DNA from 3 places in the Streptomyces sp. NPDC002018 genome. Region 1 is predicted to be linked to each of the others. Evidence: riboswitches for the same ligand, from Rfam matches in the RefSeq annotation. Region 1 holds a riboswitch; each other region holds the start of a gene.
The links. A riboswitch is a leader RNA that binds a small molecule or an ion and turns the genes downstream of it on or off. The one in region 1 is predicted to bind thiamine pyrophosphate.
Positions count from the first base shown of each region.

Region 1 (4,238 bases):
GCTGCTCAAGCACAAGGAAGCCGAGCTGCTCGAGGTCTGATGAACGACTCTTCCCCGGGGGCCCCGCCGGCGGCCGGTCACCCCGGTCACACCGGTTACTGGGGACCGACCGACCACGGGGCCGCCCCGGCGGGTCCCGCATACGATGCGCTGGACGCACAGCAGACTCGGCCCATGCCCATCGTGCCCGACGGACCCGCTCACGGCGGCGACCAGGACGACGACCGGGGGGCTGCTCGGCCGGGCGGCCCTCTGTTCCGCGACGAGACTCCACAGGAGCCCATGGGAGCCCCTCCGCCACCGCCGCCGAAGAAGCGCGCGGGCCGTGATCTGCGCGCGGCCATAGGAGTGGGCCTCGGACTCGGCGCCGTCGTCGTGGCGTCGCTCTTCATCGTCAAGGCCGTGTTCGTCGGTGTCGTCGCGGTCGCGGTGGTCGTCGGGCTGTGGGAGCTGACGTCGCGGCTCGACGAGAAGAAGGGCATCAAGGCCCCGCTGGTGCCACTGGCCGTCGGCGGCGCCGCGATGGTCGTCGCCGGCTACGCGCGCGGCGCCGAGGGCGCCTGGGTCGCGATGGCCCTCACGGCGCTCGCGGTGCTGGTCTGGCGGATGACGCAACGGCCCGAGGGCTATCTCAAGGACGTCACCGCAGGGGTCTTCGCGGCGTTCTACGTACCGTTCCTGGCCACCTTCGTGACGATGATGCTCACGGCGGACGACGGCCCCCGACGGGTCCTGATGTTCCTGGTGCTCACGGTCGTCAGCGACACCGGCGCGTACGCGGTCGGCTGGCGGTTCGGTACGCACAAGCTCGCACCGCGCATCAGCCCCGGCAAGACCAGGGAGGGACTGGCCGGAGCGATCGTCTTCGCGATGGTGGCGGGCGCGCTCTGCATGGAGTTCCTGATCCGGGACGGGATCTGGTGGCAGGGGCTGCTGCTGGGGCTGGCGGTCGCCGCCAGTGCCACGCTCGGCGATCTCGGTGAGTCCATGATCAAGCGGGATCTCGGGATCAAGGACATGGGCACCCTGCTGCCCGGTCACGGCGGCATCATGGACCGGCTCGACTCCCTGCTGCCCACGGCGCCGGTGGTCTGGCTGCTGCTGGTGATCTTCGTGGGGACCTGACCGGGCACCCGGTGGCCGTCGGCCGCCGGTTCGCTCCACTCGGCCGGAACGTCTCCGACCAGGCCGGATACCGTACGGGGGTCCGTTGTCCACAGGGCAGCGGGCCCCCTGCCGTTCGTCTGCGACACTGGATCCACCATGCCTGTACCTGGAGAACTGACTTTTGTCGCGCCCCGCGGAGCCACGAAGCCCCCGCGGCATCTCGCCGACCTCACCCCCGCCGAGCGCCGCGAGGCCGTCGCTGCGATCGGCGAGAAGGCGTTCCGTGCGAACCAGCTTTCGCAGCACTACTTCGCGCGGCTCACCCACGATCCCGAGCAGTGGACGGACATCCCGGCCGCCGCGCGTCAGAGGCTCGCGGCGGAGCTGCTGCCCGATCTGATGTCGGTGGTGCGGCACATCTCCTGCGACGACGACACCACGCGCAAGACGCTCTGGCGGCTGCACGACGGCACTCTGGTCGAGTCCGTGCTGATGCGCTATCCGGACCGGGTGACGATGTGCATCTCGTCGCAGGCGGGCTGCGGGATGAACTGCCCGTTCTGCGCCACCGGACAGGCCGGTCTCGACCGCAATCTGTCCACCGCCGAGATCGTGCACCAGATCGTGGACGGGATGCGCGCCCTGCGCGACGGCGATGTGCCCGGCGGGCCCTCCCGGCTGTCGAACATCGTCTTCATGGGCATGGGCGAGCCGCTCGCCAACTACAAGCGGGTGGTCGGCGCGATCCGCCGGCTGACCGATCCCGAGCCCGACGGGCTGGGGCTGTCGCAGCGCGGGATCACGGTCTCCACGGTCGGTCTGGTGCCCGCGATGCTGCGCTTCGCCGACGAGGGCTTCAAGTGCCGGCTCGCGGTCTCGCTGCACGCGCCCGACGACGAGCTGCGCGACACCCTCGTCCCGGTCAACACACGCTGGAAGGTGCGGGAAGTGCTGGACGCGGCGTGGGAGTACGCCGAGAAGTCCGGCCGCCGGGTCTCCATCGAGTACGCCCTGATCCGTGACATCAACGACCAGGCCTGGCGCGGTGACCGGCTGGGCCGGCTGCTCAAGGGCAAGCGGGTGCACGTCAATCTGATCCCGCTCAACCCGACCCCGGGCTCGAAGTGGACGGCGTCGCGCCCCGAGGACGAGAAGGCCTTCGTGGAGGCGATCGCTTCCCACGGGGTGCCCGTGACCGTACGGGACACCCGGGGCCAGGAGATCGACGGAGCGTGCGGGCAGTTGGCCGCGTCGGAGCGGTAGTCCCACGGGCGCCCCGGTGGGCGGGCCGCGCGGTGAGGGGTGCCGTGCGGGATGGTGACCGTGGGGGAGACGGTCGTACGGGAAGCCACCTACGGAAGGCGAAGCCGGACCGAGCCCGGACATGAGGTACATGTAGCCTGGGCGCGAACGCATTGCATATGTTCCGACAGGGGAGCGCCACAGCGCTGAGAGTGTGGCACATGTCCGTGAGAGCGGGCAGCGGCCGCAGACCCTCTGAACCTCGCCCAGGTCATTCTGGGTAGGAAGTTCGGTCACCACTCGAGCTGTTGCGCCCTGCCCGCGGTCCGGTCCGTCCGGACCGCGGGCAGGGCCGCGTCTTCTCCTGGACATCCAGGAGGAAAATCAGTGAGCACCATCAGCGTCAGAAGGATGGCGGTCGCCGCGGTCGCCGCCGCGCTCGGTGTCTCGTCGCTCGCCGCCTGCGGCGGGTCCGACGACTCCGCGTCGTCCGGCGGCGGCGGTCAGGGCGGCAGCGGTACGTCGAAGACCGTCACCCTCGTCAGCCACGACTCGTTCAACGCCTCTCCCGCCGTGCTCAAGGAGTTCACGAAGCGGACCGGCTACACGGTCAAGGTGCTGAAGAGCGGGGACGCGGGCGAGGCCCTCAACAAGGAGATCCTCACCAAGGGTTCGCCCCAGGGCGATGTCTTCTTCGGTGTCGACAACACCCTGCTCTCCCGCGCCCTCGACAACGGCCTGTTCACGCCGTACGAGGCGAAGGGCCTCGACCGGGTCGAGGCGGCCACCCGGCTCGACCGGGACAAGAACCGGGTCACCCCGGTCGACACCGGCGATATCTGTGTCAACTACGACAAGAAGTACTTCGCGGACAAGAAGCTCGCGCCGCCGCGGTCCTTCGACGATCTGATCAAGCCGCGGTACCGCGATCTGCTGGTCACCGAGAACGCCGCGACCTCCTCGCCCGGCCTCGGCTTCCTGCTCGGCACGGCCGCGCGCTACGGCGACGACGGCTGGCAGGACTACTGGAAGAAGCTCAAGGACAACGGCGTCCAGGTCGTGGACAGCTGGGAGCAGGCCTACAACGAGAACTTCTCGGGCTCGGCCGGCGGCAGGAAGGCCAAGGCCGACCGCCCGCTCGTCGTCTCGTACGCCTCCAGCCCGCCCGCCGAGGTGCTGTACGCCGAGCCGCGGCCGAAGGAGGCCCCGACGGGGGTCTCCACCGGCACCTGCTTCCGGCAGATCGAGTTCGCCGGGCTGCTCACGGGCGCGAAGAACGAGGCGGGCGGCAAGGCCCTGCTGGACTTCCTGATCAGCACGGAGTTCCAGGCGGACATGCCGCTCACCATGTTCGTCAACCCGGTCGTCCAGGACGTCCCGCTGCCCGAACTGTTCACGCGGTTCGGCGCGACGGTCGACAAGCCGGAGACAATGGCGCCCGACAGGATCGCCGCCGGCCGCGAGCAGTGGATCCAGTCGTGGTCCTCCCTCGTGGTGAAGTAGCCCCGCACACCGGGGCCCGGGGACGGGCCGGGCGCGCGAACGCCGTCCGGCTCGCCCTCATGGCGGTGCCCGTCGCGTTCTTCGCGGTGTTCTTCGCCTATCCCGTGGCCTCGATCGTCGGCCGGGGGCTCACGGCCGACGGCGTCTGGCGCCCCGGCCGCGTCGGTGACGTACTGAGCCGTCCCGACATCCTCGACGTCCTGTGGTTCACCACCTGGCAGGCGCTCGCCTCCACCGCGCTCACCCTGCTGATCGCGCTGCCCGGGGCGTATGTCTTCGCGCGCTTCGACTTCCCCGGCAGACATCTGCTGCGCGCGGTGGTCACCGTGCCGTTCGTCCTGCCGACCGTGGTCGTCGGTACGGCCTTCCTGGCGCTGCTCGGGCGC
Region 1 covers NZ_JBIASO010000005.1:90,264-94,501, reverse strand. The annotation lists gene frr (ribosome recycling factor) at 1-40, shown strand, start outside; gene ACFYYH_RS09925 (phosphatidate cytidylyltransferase) at 40-1,125, shown strand; gene rlmN (23S rRNA (adenine(2503)-C(2))-methyltransferase RlmN) at 1,264-2,370, shown strand; TPP riboswitch at 2,529-2,654, shown strand; gene ACFYYH_RS09915 (thiamine ABC transporter substrate binding subunit) at 2,761-3,852, shown strand; gene ACFYYH_RS09910 (ABC transporter permease) at 3,912-4,238, shown strand, end outside.

Region 2 (4,238 bases), on a different contig from region 1:
CAACCCGCACCCCCGCCGGACGGCGCACTGCACCCCGCACCACGGCCCCCTAGCCGGGAGGCACATCGCCGAGAGGCGGTGTCGGTGGGAACATCGGGGCCTCCGGGTCCAGGTCCGCTCGGCCCTCCTCCGGCGACGACGCCCACGCGAAGTGCCGGCGCGGAATCCGGCCCGCGCGGTACGCCAGCCGTCCCGCCTCCACCGCGTGCCGCATCGCCTCCGCCATCAGCACCGGCTCCCGCGCCCTGGTCACCGCCGACGCCAGCATCACCGCCGCACACCCCAGTTCCATCGCCAGCGCCGCGTCCGACGCGGTGCCCGCGCCCGCGTCGAGGATCACGGGTACGTTCGCCCGTTCCACGATGAGCTGGAAGTTGTGCGGGTTGCGGATGCCGAGGCCCGAGCCGATCGGCGAACCGAGCGGCATGATCGCGGCGCAGCCCACGTCCTCCAGCTTTCTGGCGAGCACGGGATCGTCGTTGGTGTACGGCAGCACCGTGAACCCGTCGTCGACCAGGGTCTCGGCCGCCTCCAGCAGCTCGATCGGGTCGGGCAGCAGGGTCCGTTCGTCCGCGACCACCTCCAGCTTGATCCACTCCGTACCGAGCGCCTCGCGCGCGAGCCGGGCGGTCAGGACCGCCTCGCCCGCGGTGTAGCAGCCCGCCGTGTTGGGCAGGGCGCGGATGCCCAGGGAGTCGAGCACGGAGAGGACCGAGCCCCGGACCGTGGGGTCGAGGCGGCGCATCGCGACGGTGGTGAGTTCGGTGCCGGAGGCGGTCAGACACCGTTCCAGCACCTCCAGGCTGGGCGCCCCGCCCGTCCCCATGATCAGCCGGGAGTTGAGGACGGTGGAGGCGATGGTCAGCCGGTCGTCGGCCATGGCGGCTCAGCCTCCCTGGACCGCGGTGAGGACTTCCACGCGGTCGCCGTCGGCGAGCACGGTGCCGGACCAGCGGCCGCGCGGCACCACCGTCTCGTTGACGGCGGCGGCGACACCCGAGGGCGCGGGGGTGAGGGAGCGGACCACGAGGTCGAGGGTGGTGCCCGGGGCGAGATCACGGGACTCGCCGTTCAGGGAGACGGTCACACGGACTGAGGTGCTCATACGGTCAGCTCCCGCGGTACGGAGGTGAGGTCCTGCGGTTCGGAGGTGAAGCGGCGCGGGCTGAAGGGGCGGGCCACCTCGGGGAGTTCGCCCGTGGTCAGCACCGCCGCCAGCGCGTCGCCGGTGACGGGCGTGAGCAGCACCCCGTTGCGGTAGTGCCCGGTCGCGAGATGCAGCCCCGGCAGCGCGGTCGGCCCCAGCAGCGGCGCGTTGTCGGGCGAGCCGGGGCGCAGTCCCGCGCGGGTCTCGGTGAGCGGCAGTTCGGTGATGCCGGGGACCAGTTCATGGGCGTCCCGCAGCAGTTCGTACACCCCGCCCGCGGTGACCGTGGTGTCCCAGCCCAGTTCCTCGCTGGTGGCGCCGACGACCAGCTCGCCGTTCTCGCGCGGCACCAGATAGACCTGGCTGCCGCGCACCACGGCCCGTACCGTTCTGGACAGGAAGGGCGCGTACGGACGGGGCACCGTCAGCCGCAGGATCTGGCCCTTCACGGGCCGTACCGGCGGCAGGACCTCGTCGGGGACGCCGGCCAGCCGCCCGCTCAGACTGCCGGCCGCCAGCACCACCTGGTCCGCGGTGAGCGTGTGTCCGCCGTCCAGTACGGCGCCGGTGGCCCGGTCCCGTACGACGGAGAGCCGCTCGGCCCGGGAGCGGTGGAGGACCACCCCGGCCCGTTCGCACGCCGTGACCAGGGCCGAGGCCAGCCGGCGGGGATCGATCTGGTGGTCGCCGTCGACCCGCAGACCGCCGCGCACACCCGGCGCGAGCATCGGTTCGAGCCGTCGGCACTCGCGCCCGGTGAGCCACTCGGACGTCAGGCCCGAGCGGTGCTGGAGGGCGTGGAGCTCGCGCAGTTCGGCGCGGTCGTCGGTATCGAGGGCGACGGCGAGTGTGCCGCAGGCCCGGTAGCCGGTGTCCTGGCCGCTCGCCTCCTCCAGTTCGGCCACGAACGCCGGATAACGCTCCGCCGAGGCGAGATTGAGCCCCAGCAGGAGCTGCTCCCCGTGGTGGAGTTCGGTGACGGCGGCCAGCATGCCCGCCGCGACCCGCGCGGCGCCACCGCCGGGATCGGGGTCGGCGACGGCGGTCCGCAGTCCGTGCCGCGCGGCCCGCCAGGCCGTGACCAGGCCGATGATCCCGCCCCCGATGACCAGGACATCGGAGCCGGTCTTCTCCTGAGACGACTGCATGGGCTTCCAGCCCCTCCCTTCGCCGGCATGACCCGGATCAGGTTCGTACGGTCGGAGGCCGCTCCAGCCTCCCTCTCAGCCCGGTGCGTCCGGGCTCCCGCGAGGTAGTGTCGACGGCCAGCCTAACGCGCGGCCCGCCGCGGGGTAAGGCCGTCCGGCCGCGGCGCAACCGTGCGGCGGCGGTCCGGCCGTGCGGGGTCCGTGCGGCCGGTCCGGCGGGAACCGGAGCCGGACAGCCCATCCCCCGACGGCCCGTCGGCTGCTTAAGGTGACCGGATGAGTGAGCAGCGGGAACAGCCGGGCGTCGTCATCGTCGGTGCGGGCATGGCGGGGGTGCAGACCGCCGTGGCCCTGCGGGAGAAGGGCTTCGAGGGCCCGGTCACTCTGATCGGCGCGGAACCCCATCCGCCGTACGACCGGCCCCCGCTCTCCAAGGCGGTGCTGCTGGGCACGGTGGACGGTTCGGCCTTCGACATCGACTTCGAGGCGCTCTCCGTGGAGCTGAGGCTCGGTGTGGAGGTGACCGGCCTGCGCCCGGACGCGCGGGAGGTCGACACCGGGGCCGGGCCCGTCCCGTACGACCTCCTGGTCCTCGCCACCGGCGCGGAGCCGGTCGGGCTGCCCGGCGCCGGGTCGGTGCCCGGTGTCCATCTGCTGCGCACACTGGACGACGCGGAGGCGCTGCGGCCCGTCCTGGAACGGCGGGACGGGATCGTGGTCGTCGGCGCGGGATGGATCGGCGCGGAGTTCACCACCGCCGCCCGCGAGGCCGGGTGTGCCGTGACGGTCGTAGAGGCGGCGGACCGGCCGCTTCCGGGCGCCCTGCCCGCCGAGGTCGCCGCGCCCATGACGCACTGGTACGCGGAGAGCGGCGCCGAACTGCTGACGGGCGTGCGGGTGGCCGGTGTCGAGCCGGGCACGGTGGTGCTGGCGGACGGCCGGCGGCTGCCCGCCGACGCGGTGGTCGTGGGCATCGGGGCGCGCCCCTCGACGGGCTGGCTGGCCGGTTCCGGGATCGCGCTGGGCCCGGACGGGGCGGTCGTCGCGGACGAGCGGCTGGCGACGTCCCTGCCCGATGTGTACGCGGTCGGTGACTGCGCGTCCTTCCCGTCCGCCCGTTACGGCGAGCGACTGCTCGTGCACCACTGGGACAACGCGCTCCAGGGCCCCCGTACGGTCGCCGCCCAGGCCGTCGGCGAGACCGGGCGGCGCTACGATCCCGTGCCGTACTTCTGGTCGGAGCAGTTCGGCCGGTTCGTGCAGTACGCGGGCCATCACACGGAGACGGACACACTGGTGTGGCGCGGCGATCCGGCGGAGGCCGCCTGGTCGGTGGTGTGGCTGCGGGACGGCGCGCTGGTGGCGTTGCTCGCCGTCGGCAGGCCGCGTGACCTGACGCAGGGCCGCAAGCTGATGGAGACGGGCGCACGGCTGGACGGGGCGCGGGCCGCCGATCCGGCCGTACCGCTGCGGCAGGCCGTTCTCTGACGCGAGGACGGGCCGCAGGCGCCGGTCCGGGACGGGTTCTGTGCCGGTCGGGACGGGTTCTGTGCCGGTCCCGGACAGGTTCTGTGGCGGTCCCCGGCCGGGTGCGGTGGCTGCTCCGGGCGGAGCCGGTTCGTGGCGTCTGTCAGTCCGGGATGGCACGCTTGTCCTGTGACCGAGATTGACGCAAAGATCGATGCTCTCGTCCCCGCCTGGCTCCACCTGCCCGACATCGCGGAAGCCCTCGATGTCGAGGTGACCCGTGTGCGCCAGTTGGTGAAGGAAGGGCAGCTCATCGCCGTGCGCCGCGGCGAGAACAGGACGCTCCAGGTGCCCGCAGCCTTCATCGACGGCGGCAAGGTCGTCAAGGGCCTCGCCGGGACCCTGACGCTGCTGAGGGACGACGGCTTCGCCGACGAAGAGATGCTCGAATGGCTCTTCACCCCCGACCCGACCCT
Region 2 covers NZ_JBIASO010000009.1:48,477-52,714, forward strand. The annotation lists gene ACFYYH_RS16740 (thiazole synthase) at 50-880, opposite strand; gene thiS (sulfur carrier protein ThiS) at 887-1,105, opposite strand; gene thiO (glycine oxidase ThiO) at 1,102-2,295, opposite strand; TPP riboswitch at 2,293-2,406, opposite strand; gene ACFYYH_RS16755 (NAD(P)/FAD-dependent oxidoreductase) at 2,572-3,783, shown strand; gene ACFYYH_RS16760 (Rv2175c family DNA-binding protein) at 3,952-4,238, shown strand, end outside.
Region 2: linked by a shared signal. The riboswitch ahead of thiO (glycine oxidase ThiO) and the one ahead of ACFYYH_RS09915 (thiamine ABC transporter substrate binding subunit) in region 1 are both predicted to bind thiamine pyrophosphate.

Region 3 (4,238 bases), on a different contig from region 1:
ACTTGCCATCGCGATGGACGGCGGTGTGACCATGGCAGGAAAACTGCTGGTTGTCCGACTTCCCCTGGACCACTGAATCGACCCGGCGCGTTTGATTTCCGCAAAGCCCCTGTCACCCCGCGCCGGAAGAGCTCTACCATCGGTTCATCCGTAGCAGGCTCTCCTCCGTTTTCGCCAACTGCCCGCGCCACGCGGGCGAGCCGGCCCTACGGAGCATCGGGGGATGCACATGAACAGCGCTCCGCACCTGCTGAACGAGGATCGCGCGGATTTCGAGCGAATCCTCAATGACGTGCTGCGAAAAGCACATGACCGTCCGGATCTCGCGGCGGTCGGGGAGCGGCTCAACTCCGAGCAGTTGCGCACCATGGCTCTGTACGCCACAGCACCGATCGCGGCGGCGGCCGCCGCCGAGTACGAGCACTACACCAAGGTCCGCGAGGAGGCCCGCTCGCCGGGCCCTTCCGTCTCGGTCCGCGCCGTGCTGGAGCCCGACCCGGGCACGGCGGCGACGGCCGGGGCGGGGCTGACGGCTGTCATCACCGTGCTGCTTCCGGTCCTCGCCGGCACGGCCGCGGTGATCTTCCTGCTCGTCGGCTATCTCCTCAAGGCGCTCAGCCGGCCGCCCGCGTTCGCCGACAGCCTGCTCGCCGTCGGCTGGTTCTTCGCCGCCGTCACCGCGATAGGCCTCATGGCCGCCGCGGTGGGCCTGCTGATCACGGCCCTGCGCAACAGTTCGACCCAGCTTCCTGCCGAGACGCCGACGAGCGGTGAGCTGCCGGACGAGGTGGCCCGTGCGCGGGAGGCCTGGCGCCATGCCCTGCTGGAGCGGGGCATTCTGCCCTACCTGCGCGCCGCCCTGGCCGACCCGGGAGCGGATCCGGCGGCCTCGGGACCGGCCGCATCGCTGAAGCATCTGCCCAAGATCGGCTACAGCAGGCCGGACTTCAGCAGCCCGGACGAGGGAGCCACGGCCGGCCATCGTCCGAGCTTCACCAGCCCGGACTTCACCAGCCCCGACTTCGGCGGGCCGGACCACCGCCCGGAGTGACTCCCACGCCGGACAGCCGCGGTGGACAGAGGCAGCACGGCCGGAGTGAGCGGGCGACGACCGGCCGGAGCAGGCAGGCGCAGGCAGGCGCGGGACGGACCGGGTGTGTGCGCTCCGGACGGCCGGGGTGAGCGGTGGCGGTCCGACCGGGCCGCCACCGCTCCCGCACCGCGCGCCTGCGGTCAGTCCGCCAGCGGCAGATACACGCGGTTGCCGCTCGCCGCGAACTCCTTGGACTTCTCGAGCATGCCCGCCTCGATCTCCTCCGGACTCGCCTCCACGTCTCCGCCGAACCGCTCCGTGATGCTCCTGCTGATCTTCATCGAGCAGAACTTGGGCCCGCACATCGAGCAGAAGTGGGCCGTCTTCGCCGGTTCGGCCGGGAGGGTCTCGTCGTGGAACTCCCGGGCCGTGTCCGGGTCGAGGGCCAGATTGAACTGGTCCTCCCAGCGGAACTCGAACCGGGCGTCGGAAAGGGCGTCGTCCCAGGTCTGCGCCCCCGGGTGGCCCTTGGCGAGATCCGCCGCATGGGCCGCGATCTTGTAGGTGATGACACCGGTCTTGACGTCGTCCCGGTTCGGCAGACCGAGGTGCTCCTTGGGAGTGACGTAGCAGAGCATCGCCGTCCCCCACCACGCGATCATCGCCGCACCGATGCCGGAGGTGATGTGGTCGTACGCCGGAGCCACATCGGTCGTCAGCGGGCCGAGCGTGTAGAACGGCGCCTCCTCGCAAATCTCCTGCTGGAGGTCGATGTTCTCCTTGATCTTGTGCATCGGGACATGTCCCGGCCCTTCGATCATCGTCTGGACGCCCAGCCGCTTGGCGGTCGAGTTCAGCTCCCCGAGCGTGCGCAGCTCGGCGAACTGGGCCTCGTCGTTGGCGTCCGCGATGGAGCCCGGCCGCAGACCGTCACCCAGGGAGTACGTCACGTCGTAGGCCGCGAGGATCTCGCACAGCTCCTCGAAGTTCTCGTACAGGAACGACTCCTTGTGGTGCGCGAGACACCAGGCCGCCATGATCGAGCCGCCGCGCGAGACGATGCCCGTCTTGCGGCGCGCCGTCAGCGGTACGTACCGCAGCAGTACCCCGGCATGGACCGTCATGTAGTCGACGCCCTGCTCGGCCTGCTCGACGACCGTGTCCTTGTAGATCTCCCAGGTCAGTTCCTCGGCCTTGCCGTCGACCTTTTCGAGGGCCTGGTAGAGCGGCACGGTGCCGATGGGCACGGGGGAGTTGCGCAGCACCCACTCACGCGTGGTGTGGATATTGCGGCCGGTGGAGAGGTCCATGACCGTGTCCGCGCCCCAGCGCGTCGCCCAGGTCATCTTGTCCACCTCCTCCTCGATGGAGGAAGTGACCGCGGAGTTGCCGATGTTGGCGTTGACCTTCACCAGGAACCGCTTGCCGATGATCATCGGCTCGATCTCGGGGTGGTTGACATTGGCGGGCAGTACGGCGCGGCCCGCGGCGATCTCCTCGCGCACGGTCTCCGGGGACACGTTCTCGCGGATCGCGACATACTCCATCTCCGGAGTGATGTCCCCGCGCCGGGCGTACGCGAGCTGGGTCACCGCCTGTCCGCCGCGGCCCCGGCGCGGCTGGCGCGGCCGGCCGGGAAAGACCGCGTCGAGGTTGCGCAGTCCCCCGCGCGGCGCCGTGTGCTTGAGTCCGTCGTCCTCGGGGCGGACCGGCCGGCCCGCGTACTCCTCGGTGTCGCCCCGCCCGATGATCCAGTTCTCCCGCAGCGGCGCGAGACCGCGGCGTACATCGGTCTCGACGGCGGGATCGGTGTACGGCCCCGACGTGTCGTACAGCGTCACGTCCTGGCCGTTGGTGAGGTGCACCCGGCGGACCGGCACCTGGAGGTCGGGGCGCGAGCCCTGGACATATCCCTTGTGCCAGCCGATGGACCTCTGGGCCTCGATCGGATCTCCCGAATCGGAGGCAGGCGTGTGTGCGTCCTGAACGGTCATGAGACCTACTCCCTACGCCGGCATTACCCGGTAACAGGTTCAGCGGTCGGCGCAGCTCAGGGGGTCCAGGGGATACTCCCCGGGACTACACAGTCAGCGCCCTCTCAGCCCGGTGCTCCGAGCTCCCGCGTGTGCAAAAGGTGCCTCCACGCTAGCGTCATATCCGGCGTGCTGAACAGGGGGCCTTCTGCTTCTTGCGATGATCGGTCGGTGACCTCACCCCAGCAGACCCACGAATCGCATGGACACACGCACAGCCATGGCCCCGCCGCGCCGGTCTCCCAGCACCTTCGCAAGGTCATCGCCGCGGTCCTGATTCCGTTCGCGACCGCGGTGGTCGTAGGGCTGGCCGTGTTCTGGCCGGGTGGCGCGCCGGCCCACGAACGCAGCGGTGTCGGCTTCGACCGGCAGACCGAGCAGGGTCAGGTGGTCCAGATCGAGCGGGTGGACTGCAAGGACGTCAACGCCTCCCAGATCCCGTCCACCGGCGACACCTCGCAGCCCCAGGGGCGCGAGGCGGAGCAGGCGGAGAACGGTGATTGCGTCAAGGCCACGATCGAGGTGACCAGCGGCAAGGAGAAGGGCCGGACCTTCATCGAGATCGTCCAGCCTGACGCACCGCGGCAGTTTCACGTGAAACAAGGCGTCGTGGTGGCCTACGCACCCGACGCGCCCCGCGATCTCCAGTACTCCGTGACGGATGTGAACCGTAAGTTCCCCATGGCCCTGCTGGCGGGGATCTTCGCCCTGGCGGTGGTCGTGGTGGGGCGGCTACGTGGTGTCATGGCCCTGGTCGCACTCGCCGTCTCGTTCGCGGTGCTGACGCTGTTCATCCTGCCCGCGATCCTTCAGGGCTCGAATCCGCTGGTCGTGGCGGTGATCGGGGCCAGTGCGATCATGCTGCTGGCGCTCTATATGTGCCACGGTCTGACGGCCCGTACCTCGGTCGCGGTCCTCGGCACCCTGATCTCGCTGCTGCTGATCGGGCTCCTGGGATCACTCTTCATCGGCTGGGCGAGCCTGACCGGCAACACCGACGACAACACCGGGCTGATCCACGGGCTCTATCCCGGGATCGATATGAGCGGTCTGCTGCTGGCGGGTGTCATCATCGGCTCACTGGGTGTCCTCGACGATGTGACCGTCACCCAGACCTCGGCGGTCTGGGAGCTGCACCAGGCCGACCCCTCGATGGGGCCGCGTGCCCTCTA
Region 3 covers NZ_JBIASO010000026.1:23,801-28,038, reverse strand. The annotation lists gene ACFYYH_RS30805 (metallophosphoesterase) at 1-76, shown strand, start outside; gene ACFYYH_RS30800 (hypothetical protein) at 224-1,051, shown strand; gene thiC (phosphomethylpyrimidine synthase ThiC) at 1,234-3,027, opposite strand; TPP riboswitch at 3,020-3,166, opposite strand; gene ACFYYH_RS30790 (YibE/F family protein) at 3,238-4,238, shown strand, end outside.
Region 3: linked by a shared signal. The riboswitch ahead of thiC (phosphomethylpyrimidine synthase ThiC) and the one ahead of ACFYYH_RS09915 (thiamine ABC transporter substrate binding subunit) in region 1 are both predicted to bind thiamine pyrophosphate.